One region of the Peribacillus sp. NPDC101480 genome, then DNA from elsewhere that is predicted to be linked to it. Evidence: riboswitches for the same ligand, from Rfam matches in the RefSeq annotation. Region 1 holds a riboswitch; each other region holds the start of a gene.
The links. A riboswitch is a leader RNA that binds a small molecule or an ion and turns the genes downstream of it on or off. The one in region 1 is predicted to bind S-adenosylmethionine.
Positions count from the first base shown of each region.

Region 2: it holds a riboswitch for S-adenosylmethionine, as region 1 does, so the genes downstream of both, ACQKMF_RS22265 (methionine biosynthesis PLP-dependent protein) here and ACQKMF_RS00935 (methionine ABC transporter ATP-binding protein) in region 1, are expected to answer to the same signal.
Region 3: it holds a riboswitch for S-adenosylmethionine, as region 1 does, so the genes downstream of both, ACQKMF_RS07420 (bifunctional homocysteine S-methyltransferase/methylenetetrahydrofolate reductase) here and ACQKMF_RS00935 (methionine ABC transporter ATP-binding protein) in region 1, are expected to answer to the same signal.
Region 4: it holds a riboswitch for S-adenosylmethionine, as region 1 does, so the genes downstream of both, ACQKMF_RS14105 (5-methyltetrahydropteroyltriglutamate--homocysteine S-methyltransferase) here and ACQKMF_RS00935 (methionine ABC transporter ATP-binding protein) in region 1, are expected to answer to the same signal.

Region 1 covers NZ_JBNNSB010000001.1:176,068-179,279, forward strand. The annotation lists gene ACQKMF_RS00925 (NADPH-dependent FMN reductase) at 1-443, opposite strand, end outside; gene ACQKMF_RS00930 (GNAT family N-acetyltransferase) at 867-1,334, shown strand; SAM riboswitch class I at 1,474-1,585, shown strand; gene ACQKMF_RS00935 (methionine ABC transporter ATP-binding protein) at 1,842-2,864, shown strand; gene ACQKMF_RS00940 (methionine ABC transporter permease) at 2,878-3,212, shown strand, end outside.
Region 2 covers NZ_JBNNSB010000007.1:297,011-300,222, reverse strand. The annotation lists gene fumC (class II fumarate hydratase) at 63-1,445, opposite strand; SAM riboswitch class I at 1,774-1,887, shown strand; gene ACQKMF_RS22265 (methionine biosynthesis PLP-dependent protein) at 1,974-3,086, shown strand; gene metC (cystathionine beta-lyase) at 3,083-3,212, shown strand, end outside.
Region 3 covers NZ_JBNNSB010000001.1:1,485,708-1,488,919, forward strand. The annotation lists gene ACQKMF_RS07410 (Ku protein) at 1-418, shown strand, start outside; gene ACQKMF_RS07415 (MOSC domain-containing protein) at 923-1,573, shown strand; SAM riboswitch class I at 1,685-1,783, shown strand; gene ACQKMF_RS07420 (bifunctional homocysteine S-methyltransferase/methylenetetrahydrofolate reductase) at 1,888-3,212, shown strand, end outside.
Region 4 covers NZ_JBNNSB010000003.1:577,055-580,266, reverse strand. The annotation lists gene ACQKMF_RS14115 (ABC transporter substrate-binding protein) at 1-40, opposite strand, end outside; gene ACQKMF_RS14110 (formylglycine-generating enzyme family protein) at 55-999, opposite strand; SAM riboswitch class I at 1,416-1,517, shown strand; gene ACQKMF_RS14105 (5-methyltetrahydropteroyltriglutamate--homocysteine S-methyltransferase) at 1,601-2,704, shown strand; gene ACQKMF_RS14100 (LysR family transcriptional regulator) at 2,758-3,212, opposite strand, start outside.

The DNA.
Region 1 (3,212 bases):
TCATGCACTGCACCAACATATACTTCATTCCCTGGAAGGAGTGGGGAGGCGATGCCTATTGCGAATAAGATTTCACGCAAATGCAATTGAGCTTTAACCGTTCCTAATTGCCCCATTGAAGCACCCATGATCCATGATGGTTTGCCGATCAAGACTTTATCGACACGTGATAACCAATCGATTGCATTGCCCAATACACCTGGAATCGTACCGTTGTATTCAGGAGTTACCCACAAAACTGCATCTGCTTCGGCCACTTTGCTTTTAAATTCTTTTACAACTGATGGAGGGTCATTTTCAATATCTTGATCATAAAAAGGTAAATCCCGAATGTTCAATATTTCAAGATCGAACCGATCTTGATATCTAGATTGAATATATTTGGCAAGCTTAAGGTTGTAAGACTCTTTACGGATACTTCCCACTATTGCAACAACTTTCATCTTCAATACCTCCAATGATTTTTATAATGGATAATCATGTAAATGTATTCCACTTACCTATTATAATTGGAATGTAAATGAAAGGGAAAAAGGATGCTTGGGAAAAAGTTGAGTTAGAGCTTAATAAACAAATTCCTCTCGAACATTCATTCACTTAGGGTTACCCTGCAAAGTTAGACTCGAAAATTAAATAGATTTGTTTGTGCCAATCCAATCCCCATTACTAGAACTCACCAAACAATATTGCATTTGTTTTTAATTTAATATTATGGCCATTCCTATAGGGATTAAGGAAAAATCCTTTCAGAGAAAATGAAATAAGACGCTTGAAAAAGTAAATAATGAAATATCATGAAGACCGTAAGTGAAATGTGTTTTTTTTGCTTGAAAACTATTTCACTAAAATGACAGGAGAGGATGAAGTTGATCTTTCGTACCATTGATACGGACAAAGATAAAGATATTATCGTTAAATTCAGGAAAGATTCCTTTGTTGTAAGTTTTGGATCTGAGGCAGGTTTTGGAGATGAAAATACATATCTGCAACGAATGGAAGAAAGGGTCCGCAAATTCCCGGGGGGACAGGTGATCATTGAAAAGGACCAAGTACCGATTGGGCAAATGGAACTTCGAATTCGGGCGTATGAAGGAACTGAGATCGGCTATGTAGATTTATTTTATCTTATTCCCGGATACCGCAGTAAAGGCCTTGGCAAGGAATTGGTTCGCTATGCAGAAAACTTTTTCGGGCGATTTAATGTATCCGAATATCATTTAAGGGTTTCTCCGGATAATCAAAGGGCGATTCGCTTATATAAGAATTCAGGCATGATGAAGATAAGGGAAGAAAATGAAATATACCCAGTATGGAGAATGGGCAAATCATTATAGAATATAAAATTTAACTATATTAATATAATTAAAAAGCGTCAATCACTATACTGTGAAAATATTTTAACCGATGAAAAATAGGGTTGACTTTAGAGAAATTAGAATATATAGTGAAGGACATAATTAAATATAACGTTAATTCTTATCAAGAGATGTGGAGGGACTTGGCCCTATGATACCTCGGCAGCGGGTTTTTACTTTTGTAAAAATACTGTGCTAATTCCAACGGACGAAAGTTTGAAAGATAAGAAGGAGCTTTTCTTAGATAATTAATTTAAGAGTTTACTCTTTTTTATGTCTAAAGAGGCCTCTTCTGTCTGATGACGGAAGAGGCCTCTTTTGTTTATTCAAAATGTATATGGTTATTAGGAAATTTGGTGCAATTACTCATGAGTTTCGCAGATTTACTCGTGAGTTTCGAATTTAACCCTATCATTATGAAGCGTTGCAAAGCTCTTCTCTCTGGATAATGAATTCGTACAAATAAACAACATGGGGGGAGATTGGATGATTGAGTTTCAAAATGTTAAAAAGGTATATCAAACAAAGAAACAGACTGTCGAGGCTTTGAAGGGCATTAATTTGACAGTGGAAAAGGGGGATATATTCGGTGTAGTCGGTTATAGCGGGGCCGGGAAGAGTACGTTGATCAGGTTGGTCAATTTGCTTGAACATCCTTCAGATGGTTCGGTGATTGTTGGGGGCAAGGATTTAACCAAATTGAGCGCGAAGGAATTGCGGGCAGAAAAGAAAAAAATCGGGATGATCTTTCAGCATTTCAATTTGCTAAACTCAAAGACCGTTTTTGATAATATCGCCATGCCGCTGATTTTATCGGGAACCCCTGGTAAAGAAATCAAAAAGCGGGTAGGCGAGCTGTTGGAGTTCGTTGGCTTATCGTGCAAAGCAAAGAGTTATCCGGAACAATTATCCGGCGGTCAAAAGCAGCGGATCGGCATTGCGAGAGCATTGGCTACCAATCCATCGATCTTATTGTGTGATGAAGCTACCTCGGCATTGGATCCGCAAACAACGAGTGCTGTTCTGCAGCTCTTAAAGAAAATCAATAAAGAATACAATATTACCATTCTACTAATCACTCATGAGATGTCTGTCATTCGGGAAATTTGCAATAAGGTAGCGGTCATGGAGGGCGGATGCGTCGTTGAACAAGGTTCGGTTTTCGAAGTTTTTGCGAAGCCGCAAACGGATATTGCAAAAAACTTCGTGAGAACGGTCATACATGACGAAATTCCACAAAGTTTCCTAAAAAGCATAGGGTCCCATATCCCGATTATTTGGAAAATTAATTTTATTGGGACTACTTCGGGTACTCCTTTGCTTTCAACCATCTCGAAGAAATATGATGTTCATTTAAGTGTTTTATCAGCCAATATTTCTGAAATTCAGGAAACGCCTTTCGGGAATTTGATCATCGAAGTGACCGGGAATAAAAATGAGGTGGACAAGGCTTATCAGTATATTAAAGATGAGGGGATTCTCGTCCAGGAGGTGCAGATAAATGGGTAATACGCTTTGGGGAATGGAAATAACGGCAGATCAGCTGTCGACAGCTTTCGGTGACACACTTTATATGGTAGCCATCTCATTGGTATTTTCCGGATTGATTGGTCTTCCGCTTGGTATCCTGCTTGTCATTACAAGAAAGGGCCATATCCTGGAGAATAAATGGGTCTTTAATGTATTGAACCCGATCATCAATATATTGCGGTCGGTTCCTTTCATCATCTTGCTAGTAGCACTTATTCCGTTTACCAGAATGATTGTAGGCAGTGCGATCGGAACGAATGCGGCCATTGTTCCGCTAATCTTTTACGCGGCTCCTTATATCGCCCGGCTTGTGGAGAACTCCCTGTT
Region 2 (3,212 bases), on a different contig from region 1:
AGATTCCATTATTTTAACACATGGAAACACCCTCCCTAATACCAGAGGGAGGGCACTACTAATTATTTATTAACCATGTTAGCAGGATCGACCCATGCTTTGAATTCATCTTCCGTCAGGAACTCCAATTTCAACGCCGCTTCTTTTAACGTAGAGTTGTCCTTGAATGCCGTTTTGGCAATCTTGGCTGCTTTTTCATAACCGATATGCGGGTTCAATGCTGTTACCAACATAAGGGAACGTTCTACATTTTCTTTGATTTTATCTTCATTTGCAGTGATGCCCACCGCACAATTGTCGTTGAATGAATGAATGCCTTCCGTCAATAATTTGACCGTCTGCAGGAAGTTATAGATGATGACTGGTTTGAATACATTCAATTCAAAGTTACCTTGACTTGCTGCAAAGCCAATTGTAGCATCGTTACCAACGATTTGTGTTGCAATCATGGTAAGCGCTTCACTTTGTGTTGGATTGACTTTACCTGGCATGATGGAGCTGCCCGGTTCGTTTTCCGGAATGGCTATTTCGCCGATTCCGCTTCTTGGTCCACTTGCAAGCCATCTGACATCGTTCGCAATTTTCATTAAATCCGCCGCCAATGCTTTCAAAGCACCGTGTGCGTAGACTATTTCGTTATGGCTAGTCAATGCATGGAACTTATTATCAGATGTGACAAAAGGGTATCCTGTATCTGCTGCAATTTGTTTGGCAGAGAGTCCCGGGAATTCTTTTTTTGTATTGATTCCGGTTCCTACAGCCGTTCCGCCTAGAGCAAGGTTCAATAATTTTTGGCTGCTTTCTTCAATCATCGCTAGATCCTTATCGAGCATCGCTTTCCAACCGGAAATTTCTTGTCCTAATGTTAATGGTGTAGCATCTTGAAGATGTGTCCGGCCAATTTTCACGACATCCCAAAATTCTTTTTCTTTTGTATCGAATGTATCACGAAGGGCTTTGATGGCAGGCACCAATTTTTCAGCGACTTCCATAAAGGCTGCAATATGCATGGCGGTCGGGAAAGTATCATTTGAGCTTTGCGCCTTGTTAACATCATCATTCGGGTGAAGGGTTTCAGATTCACCATTTTCTTTTAACCATTCATTCCCTTTGTTAGCGACCACTTCGTTCACGTTCATATTACTTTGCGTGCCGCTTCCCGTTTGCCAAACTACAAGCGGGAAATGTTCATCAAGCGTACCTTCAAGGATTTCCCCGCAAATCTTGACGATGGCATTCTTTTTAACTTCGGAAAGATCACCAAGATCATAGTTCACCTTTGCCGCAGCTTGTTTAACGTATGCAAATGCACGAACTAATTCAATCGGCATTTTTTCGTTACCTATTTTGAAATTGTTACGGCTTCTCTCAGTTTGTGCTCCCCAATATTTATCAGCAGGAACTTTCACTTCACCCATCGTATCTCGTTCGATTCTGTATTCCATGTGTTCTCCTCCTATGTTTGCACTATTCATTGAAGACCTTTTGCATATGAAATGAATAATGTCGGATTATTCTTTCTCTCCATACATTGTACAAACTTTATTATTTTAAAGCAAAAATATCCCGCTGACCCTTTCCATTTTTTCTGAAAAATCCAAGTTCCCTTCATGTTTATATGAAAATTCAATTATTCTTTTTAGACACATAAAGTGTAGACACCACTAGGCTCCAATTGACCTGATCATGAACATCAAAGCATTATCACTCCCAAAATGTCCTTGACAGTATTTTGTATATATAGTAAATTCAAAAGAAATTGAATAATCTAAACTCTTATCGAGAGAGGTAGAGGGAATGGCCCGATGACACCTCAGCAACCTTCATTTGTTTCAAACCAATGAAAAGGTGCTAATTCCACAAGTTTGTGAACTTGGAAGATAAGAAGAATGACTCGTCCCTACTTAATCAAAGTCTTCTTCTTAAAGAAGACTTTTTTTTATTTTATATAACTCAAAGGAGCAGTGAAAACCATGTACAAATCTGAAACATATCTTGCTCAATTAGGAAATCGCAGCGAAACGGCGACAGGAACAGTCAATCCGCCGGTATACTTTTCAACAGCTTTTCGTCACGAAGGAATTGGCCAATCGACGGGATTCGACTACACAAGGACTGGTAACCCTACACGCCAGCTATTGGAGCGATCCATCGCCGATCTGGAAAAAGGAGACCAAGGTTATGCCTGCAGTTCAGGAATGGCCGCCATCTCCACTATTCTCGCCCTTTTTAAATCCGGGGATGCATGGATTGTCAGCGAAGATCTTTATGGCGGTACATATCGTCTGTTAGAACAAGGTTTTAAAAAATGGGGATTGCAGTGTGACTATGTAAACACTTGTTGTTTGGAGGATATCGAAAAAGCAATCACTCCTCACACGAAAGCCATCTTCATCGAAACTCCCACTAACCCCCTTATGCAGCAAACGGACATTAGCGCCGTTGCAGCATTGGCTAAACGATATAATTTATTGTTAATCGTTGATAACACTTTTTACACGCCTCTTATTCAACAACCCATCGTGCTTGGAGCGGATATTGTGATTCATAGTGCAACCAAGTATCTCGGTGGTCATAATGATGTGCTCGCGGGACTGATCGTTGCTAGCGGCGCTGAATTATGTGATGCACTTGCCTTCCATCATAATGGTACTGGAGCTGTCTTGAGCCCATTTGATTCTTGGCTGTTGATGCGCGGAATGAAAACCCTGGCATTGCGGATGGAGCGTCATGAAAAGAATGCCAAGATACTTGTAGATTACTTATCGGAGCATGATTGTGTCACTGATGTATTGTATCCCGGCAGAGGCGGCATGATTTCTTTCCGCATCATTGATGAAGCGGCGGTCAACCCATTTTTACAATCGCTCTCATTAATTTCCTTTGCAGAAAGCCTTGGAGGGGTTGAAAGCTTCATCACCTATCCTGCCACACAAACACATGCCGATATACCGCTTGAAGTCAGAACGGCAAATGGGGTTTGTAATCGCCTGCTTCGCTTCTCCGTTGGCATCGAGGATAGCGATGATTTGATTGGCGACCTGCAGCAAGCATTCGCACATGTAAAAAGGGAGGCACTACGATGACAGGTCATGATTTTAGCTTTGAAACGAAATTACTTCATAATCAACATAAATTCGATCCGGCAACTGGCGGTGTGAGCGTCCCCATTCAGCATGCATCGACGTTCCATCAATCGGATATCGATCAAT
Region 3 (3,212 bases), 1.3 Mb from region 1:
CATTCGCTCTAAAGAACAAATGGCGGTAATCCGAGTCGTTGATAATACCTTGGTGATGGAAACGATTCATTATCCGGATGAAGTCCGTTCCACAGCGGATGTTCCGAATATCCCCGCCAATGATACCATTGCAAAAAAAGAAATCGATACTGCCGTATTATTAATAGATCAATTAACGACCACTTTCGATCCGACAAAATACACCGATGACTATCGAACCGCGTTACTTGAATTAATTGAATCAAAGAAAACGGGACAGACGACGATTACAGCCAAAACAAAAGAACCAGTTTCCAACAATGTAACCGATTTAATGGAGGCATTACAGGCATCCATTGACCGTACGAAACATGATGAACCGGAAAAGAAAAAGACGACCCGAAAGAAAGCGGCACCAAAAAAAAAGAAACAAGCTTAAACAGGAAGCTGAGCGGAAGACATATGGTGTCGCTCGGCTTTTCTGCTTGTTTTAGCAAGGAATCAGGCCTCTTATAAGGGAATGAAAGTGACTTTACAGGGAGGTATTTGAATAGGGAATGAAAGTGAAAATAGGTAAGTGAATCACGATTTAAGGATTAGAATGGAACTAAAAGAAAATGATGGATGATAATGAAGGCAAAAAAATTCGCTCCCTAAAGAGCGACAATGAGGAATTCAATCGTGAAAATCAACATATAGGCGAACGGTTGTAGTTTTCGACTATATATTGTGTTCATATTCTACCATATTTAATTCTGAAATAGCAACAAAATTACTGAAACTAACCTATGAATTTTTCTGGAAATCAATGATATTTCGCCCATTTAACGGCTCATGTGGCTTTTTCACTTCATATATTTTTAAAAACTACTAATATAATGGATTTTTAGTATAATTTATACATATAGGATGATATAAATTAAATATGAATGGAAGATGGAAAATGGAAAATGGAAAAATCAAATCACTTCAGGCCGGAAAGCCGAAACATGAAAGTTTTTCGAATGTCGATATCTTTTCAGCCATGGATAAACAAGCACAGGATAATGTGAAAGTGACTAAATCAGGCATAATTGGTGATGGGGTAGGTAATGAAAAGTTCCATGGAGGTCCTGATCGGGCTTTGTGCTTTTACCCCTTTGAGCATTATTCATTATGGAATGAAAGATTCTCTAAAAAGCTGGATATCCCAGCATTCGGTGAAAATTTAACCGTAGCGGGGATGAGGGAAGAAACCACGTTTATCGGCGATATTTATCAAATAGGCGATGTGATTGTTCAAATTAACCAGGGGAGGATACCTTGTTCGACCATTTCCCACTTCAATCAAGAACCTAAGTTTTTGGAACTCGTGCTGAAAACGAGTTTCACTGGTTATTTTGCAAGAGTACTTCAAGAAGGAACGATAAATAAACAAAACGAGATCGTGCTAATAGATCGTTTGCAAGAAAAAATTTCAGTTCATTATGCAGCAGAGGTAATCCTTCATAAACGAGATGGGCTGGAAGGCGCCAAGGCTTTACTTACTCTGGACCCATTAGCGGAAGACTGGAAACAAAGAATCTTGAAGAGGGTTCAGGCTGCAAAAGATTGAATCATTTTTGCAAAAGTGAAAAAAATGTCGATCAGGTATTGAAATTGACAGATTATTAATGTAAATTAAATATAATCTAATTTTGAAATCTTGTGAAAATTATATAAATGGATCTTATCGCGAGAGGTGGAGGGACTGGCCCGAAGAAACCTCAGCAACCAGCTTAGGCAAAGGTGCTAAATCCAGCAAGCAGAGCTTGATAGATGAGGAGAATGTTTCAAAAAACCTTCTTCTTTGAGAAGGTTTTTTTTCCTTTTCTCTCATACTCATAAAATACGACAAAAACAGGACTGTTTTTGAGAGAGGGTGTAATGATGAATTTTCGTAAAGAAGTGAAAGAAAGAATGCTGGTTGGGGAAGGGGCAATGGGGACCTTATTGTACTCAAATGGCATCGATCAATGTTATGAGGAATTAAACTGCACGAATCCGGATCAAATAGAGTCTATCCATCGTGCCTATCTGGAAGCTGGTGCAGATATCCTTCAATCGAATACATACGGAGCCAATTTCAACAAATTGAAACGGTATGGACTTGAAGATGAAGTAAGCAGAATCAATCGCCAGGGAGTCATTCTTGCTAAAAAAGCGGCAAAAGGAAAGGCTTATGTCTTCGGTACCATAGGGGCACAACGGAGTATCAGAAAATCGGATTTAAGCATGGAAGAGATTAAACGGGGGTTTCGTGAACAGCTATACAGTCTGTTGATGGAAAATCCTGATGGGATTCTCTTGGAAACATTTTATGACCTGGAAGAGCTGGAAACCGTTCTGCAAATCGTAAAAAATGAAACTGGACTGCCGATCATCGCAAATGTCTCGATGCATGAACTGGGTAATCTCCAAAATGGAATCCATTTAAATGAAGCCTTTCAAAAACTCGAGCAATTGGGTGCCGATGTTGTTGGGGTGAATTGCCGTCTTGGTCCACATCATATGATCCGGGCGTTGGAAGAAGTGAGTTTGCCAAAGCAAGCATCGATTGCCATATTCCCTAATGCCAGCCTCCCTGATTATGTGGATGGAAGGCTCGTCTATAAAGCCGTGCCGGAATATTTCGGTTCAAGTGCCCTGGAACTTCGTGAGCAAGGTGCCGCTATCATAGGCGGGTGCTGTGGAACGACGCCACTGCATATTCAAGCTGTAAAGAATGCGATCGGAAGTTTTGCCCCCGTAAAAGAGAAAGTTACGAAATCCCGTGAAATAGAAATAATTGAAGTGAACGAAAGAGAATTGGAACTTCCACTGTACGAAAAGGCCAAGACGGAAAGGACGATCCTGGTGGAACTTGATCCACCTAAAAAGCTGGGAATAGAGAGCTTCATGACCGGTGCAGAGGTTTTGAAAAAAGCAGGGGTCGATTCAATTACACTAGCGGATAATTCACTTGCCTCACCAAGGATATCGAATGATGCTCTGGCTAACCTACTGAAGAACCAATTGAATATTAATCCGATGGTGCACATAACATGCCGTGATCGAAATTTGATTGGCCTGCAATCACATTTAATGGGTCTGCAGACGGTGGGGCTGAATGAATTATTGATCATCACCGGAGATCCTTCAAAAATAGGGGACTTCCCGGGTGCCACTTCGGTTTATGATTTATCTTCCTTCGACCTTATAAGCATGGTCAAACA
Region 4 (3,212 bases), on a different contig from region 1:
AAATAACAACCAATAAAGACCTCAAATTTTTCATGTTCATATCCCCTATGGCACTTATTTTTTTAAGTTGGCAACACATCTAAAACCCATATGCCCTGTAGAGCTGTCAATCATATTATAAGTACGGGCTGAAATCCTATAACGATTACAATATGATCGATGGCATAGATAGGATCCGCCTTTTATCAGTTTTGCAAAAGGATCGGGATCGAGGACTTCACTTCCATGTTGAATTGAAAATGTATCCTCGCACCATTCCCACACATTCCCCGACATGTTATAAAGGCCAAAATCATTCGGTTCAAAGGTATCAACAGGAGCCGTTCCTAAAAATCCGTCTTCTACCAAATTTTCGTTTGGAAAATTGCCTTGCCAAATATTACAGTGATGCTTTCCCCCTTGGTGCAACTCATCCCCCCAAGGATATTTACGATTTACCACTCCACTGGCAGCAGCATATTCCCATTCCGCTTCTGTCGGAAGTCTTTTTCCAGCCCATCTACAAAACGCTTTGGCATCATTCCATGACACATGGACGACCGGGTGGTGAAAGCGATTCACGATTGAGGAATCCGTCCCTTCCGGATGCTTCCAGCAAGCATTTCGAACAGCTATCCACCAAGGTGTTTTTTCGGCTGCCCCCACCATATCCCGTTCCATTCGTTTGTTGACAAACAAGTTAAAAACAAAAGACCATCCATATTTCTCCGCATCTGTTACATAACCGGTATCCTTTATAAAACAATAGAATTGTTCATTTGTTACGGCGTATCGGTCCATGTAAAAGGACTCAATCTTTACTGTTCGTGGTGGATATTCACCATCTTCTCTTGAACTATCTTCATCACTTGATCCTAGTAAAAATTCACCTGCTTGTATCAAAGACATATTATAGAAATCGTTTTTCTTTGTCGGGATCGAATCAAGGTCAGTTTCAATTGAAAGAAAATTCCGTCTTTTTAATACAGTACAGCATGATTTCATATTTGTTGTTTTCATGTTTCCACTCTCCAATGAATCTTCTCCTAGGCACTGCTTATGCCTGTATTATCACAATTTTTTCCGAACAAAAAAGGACACAGAAATGTTGTAATGAACAACAATTCAGTATCCTTTGGTTGACCAATTGGATAATCCAATTTTATTCTCTTTTCTTTATGCAATTTAACAATAAAACATAAATACTCATTAATCAAGTAGGTTTAATTATTTTATTTATTTTTTTCAGTCTTCCCTACTAATCGTTGTTTTAAAAAACCACGTCTAAACCTGATCTAAAAAGTGGTATAAAAAGCCGAATACAGAAAATGATCATGCCAGGAACCGAGTAATAAACGGTATATTCGAAATATTCAACCTCCAACTCTTGACCTTTATAAAAACTACCTGTATAGTCATAGTTAATTTAATAGACACTCTTATCCAGAGAGGTGGAGGGACTGGCCCTTTGATGCCTCAGCAACAGACTATTCATGTACTGTGCTAATTCCAGAAGTTTAAAAACTTGAAGATAAGAAGAGTATATAGCTTTGTTGCCAACACCTCTTCTTATTTTTTAAGAAGAGGTTTTTTATTTTTAAAAGGAAAGAAGGAATGCAACATGTCAATCACATTAACGAAAGCACCATTTAGGGCCGATCACGTCGGAAGTTTATTAAGACCGGAACGTTTACATATTGCCAGAAAGCAATTTAGGGAGGGTACCCTTTCAGCAGAGCGGCTTCGTGAAATTGAAACCGAAGAAATCAATCGGATTGTCGATAAACAAATTGAAGTTGGATTGGAGGCTGTTACGGACGGCGAGTTCAGACGAACATGGTGGCACTTTGACTTCCTCGAACAATTAAATGGCATCGAGGGATATGTGACTGAAAAAGGTCTCACATTCGATGGTGTGGAAACAGAGAGATATAACGTTCGCAATACCGGGAAGGTTTCATTCAATCCTGAACATCCCTTCATTAGTGATTTCATTGAATTGAACAAAATCGTGAACGGACGTGCCGTTGCTAAGCAAACCATTCCCAGTCCGAATCAGTTATTTGCTGCAGGTATTCATAATGAAGACATCTACCCTGATATTGAAGATTATGCAAATGATATCATCAAGGCGTATCAGCATGCTTTGAAAGCCTTTTATGAAGCAGGTGTGCGTTATCTTCAATTGGATGATGTATATATTGCCAGACTTTCAGCTCCAGATTTCCAGTTCAAAGATGGAAAATATACGAGGGAACAGTTAATTGATCTTGCACTTCGTGTCATTAATGGAGCATTGGAAGGCAAACCAGAAGACCTTGTCGTCACTACCCACCTATGTCGCGGAAACTATCAGTCGACTTGGGCGTTTGAAGGAAGCTATGCCCGTATCGCTCCAACTTTATTGGCAAAAGAAAAAGTGGATGGATTCTTCTTGGAATATGATGATCAACGCTCAGGGGATTTCAAACCATTGGAATACATTCCAAATGGCGGTGCACAGGTTGTACTGGGGGTCGTCACTTCAAAAAATGGGGAAATCGAAGACAAGGAAGCTGTTAAGGCACGCATTAAAGAAGCCTCGCACTTCGTTCCTCTCGAACAATTATGCTTAAGCCCTCAATGCGGCTTCTCCTCCACCCATCACGGCAACAAGCTAACCGAAGAACAGCAATGGGAAAAGCTGAAATTCGTCGTTGATGTAGCAAAAGAAGTGTGGGAATGATTCATCTTTAAATGTAACGTAAAAGCTAGGCATTAGGCAGGCCTAGCTTTTCTTCAAAACAGCTCAATAAAATGTTTTGCCGTTTTGGAAAGATAACGATCTTGTCTAAAAACCAAAGCTATATTCGATTGAATTGAAGAATCGATAATATCCAACACTTTCACTCCTTTTATAATATGAGGTGAAACAGCTGATTTCGGAACAATACTCGCCCCAACTCCAGCTGAAACCAGAGAGAGCAGAACATTTACATCATGGCATTCGCATAAAATATTTGGCTGTATTTCCCGTTTTTTAAATTCCTCGATAATTTCTTCGTAAATCCCTTGTCCTTTTTCCCTATGCACTAAAAGCAATGGGATATTTTCAATATCCTTTAAATGAACCCTACTCTTTGAAGTGAAACTGTCCCAAACCTCAGGTACAACAAAAACATTCGGCACTTGTCCTATGTTCAAAATGGAAAGACCCTTCATCTCGACAGGTAAATGAACAATGGCAAGTTCAA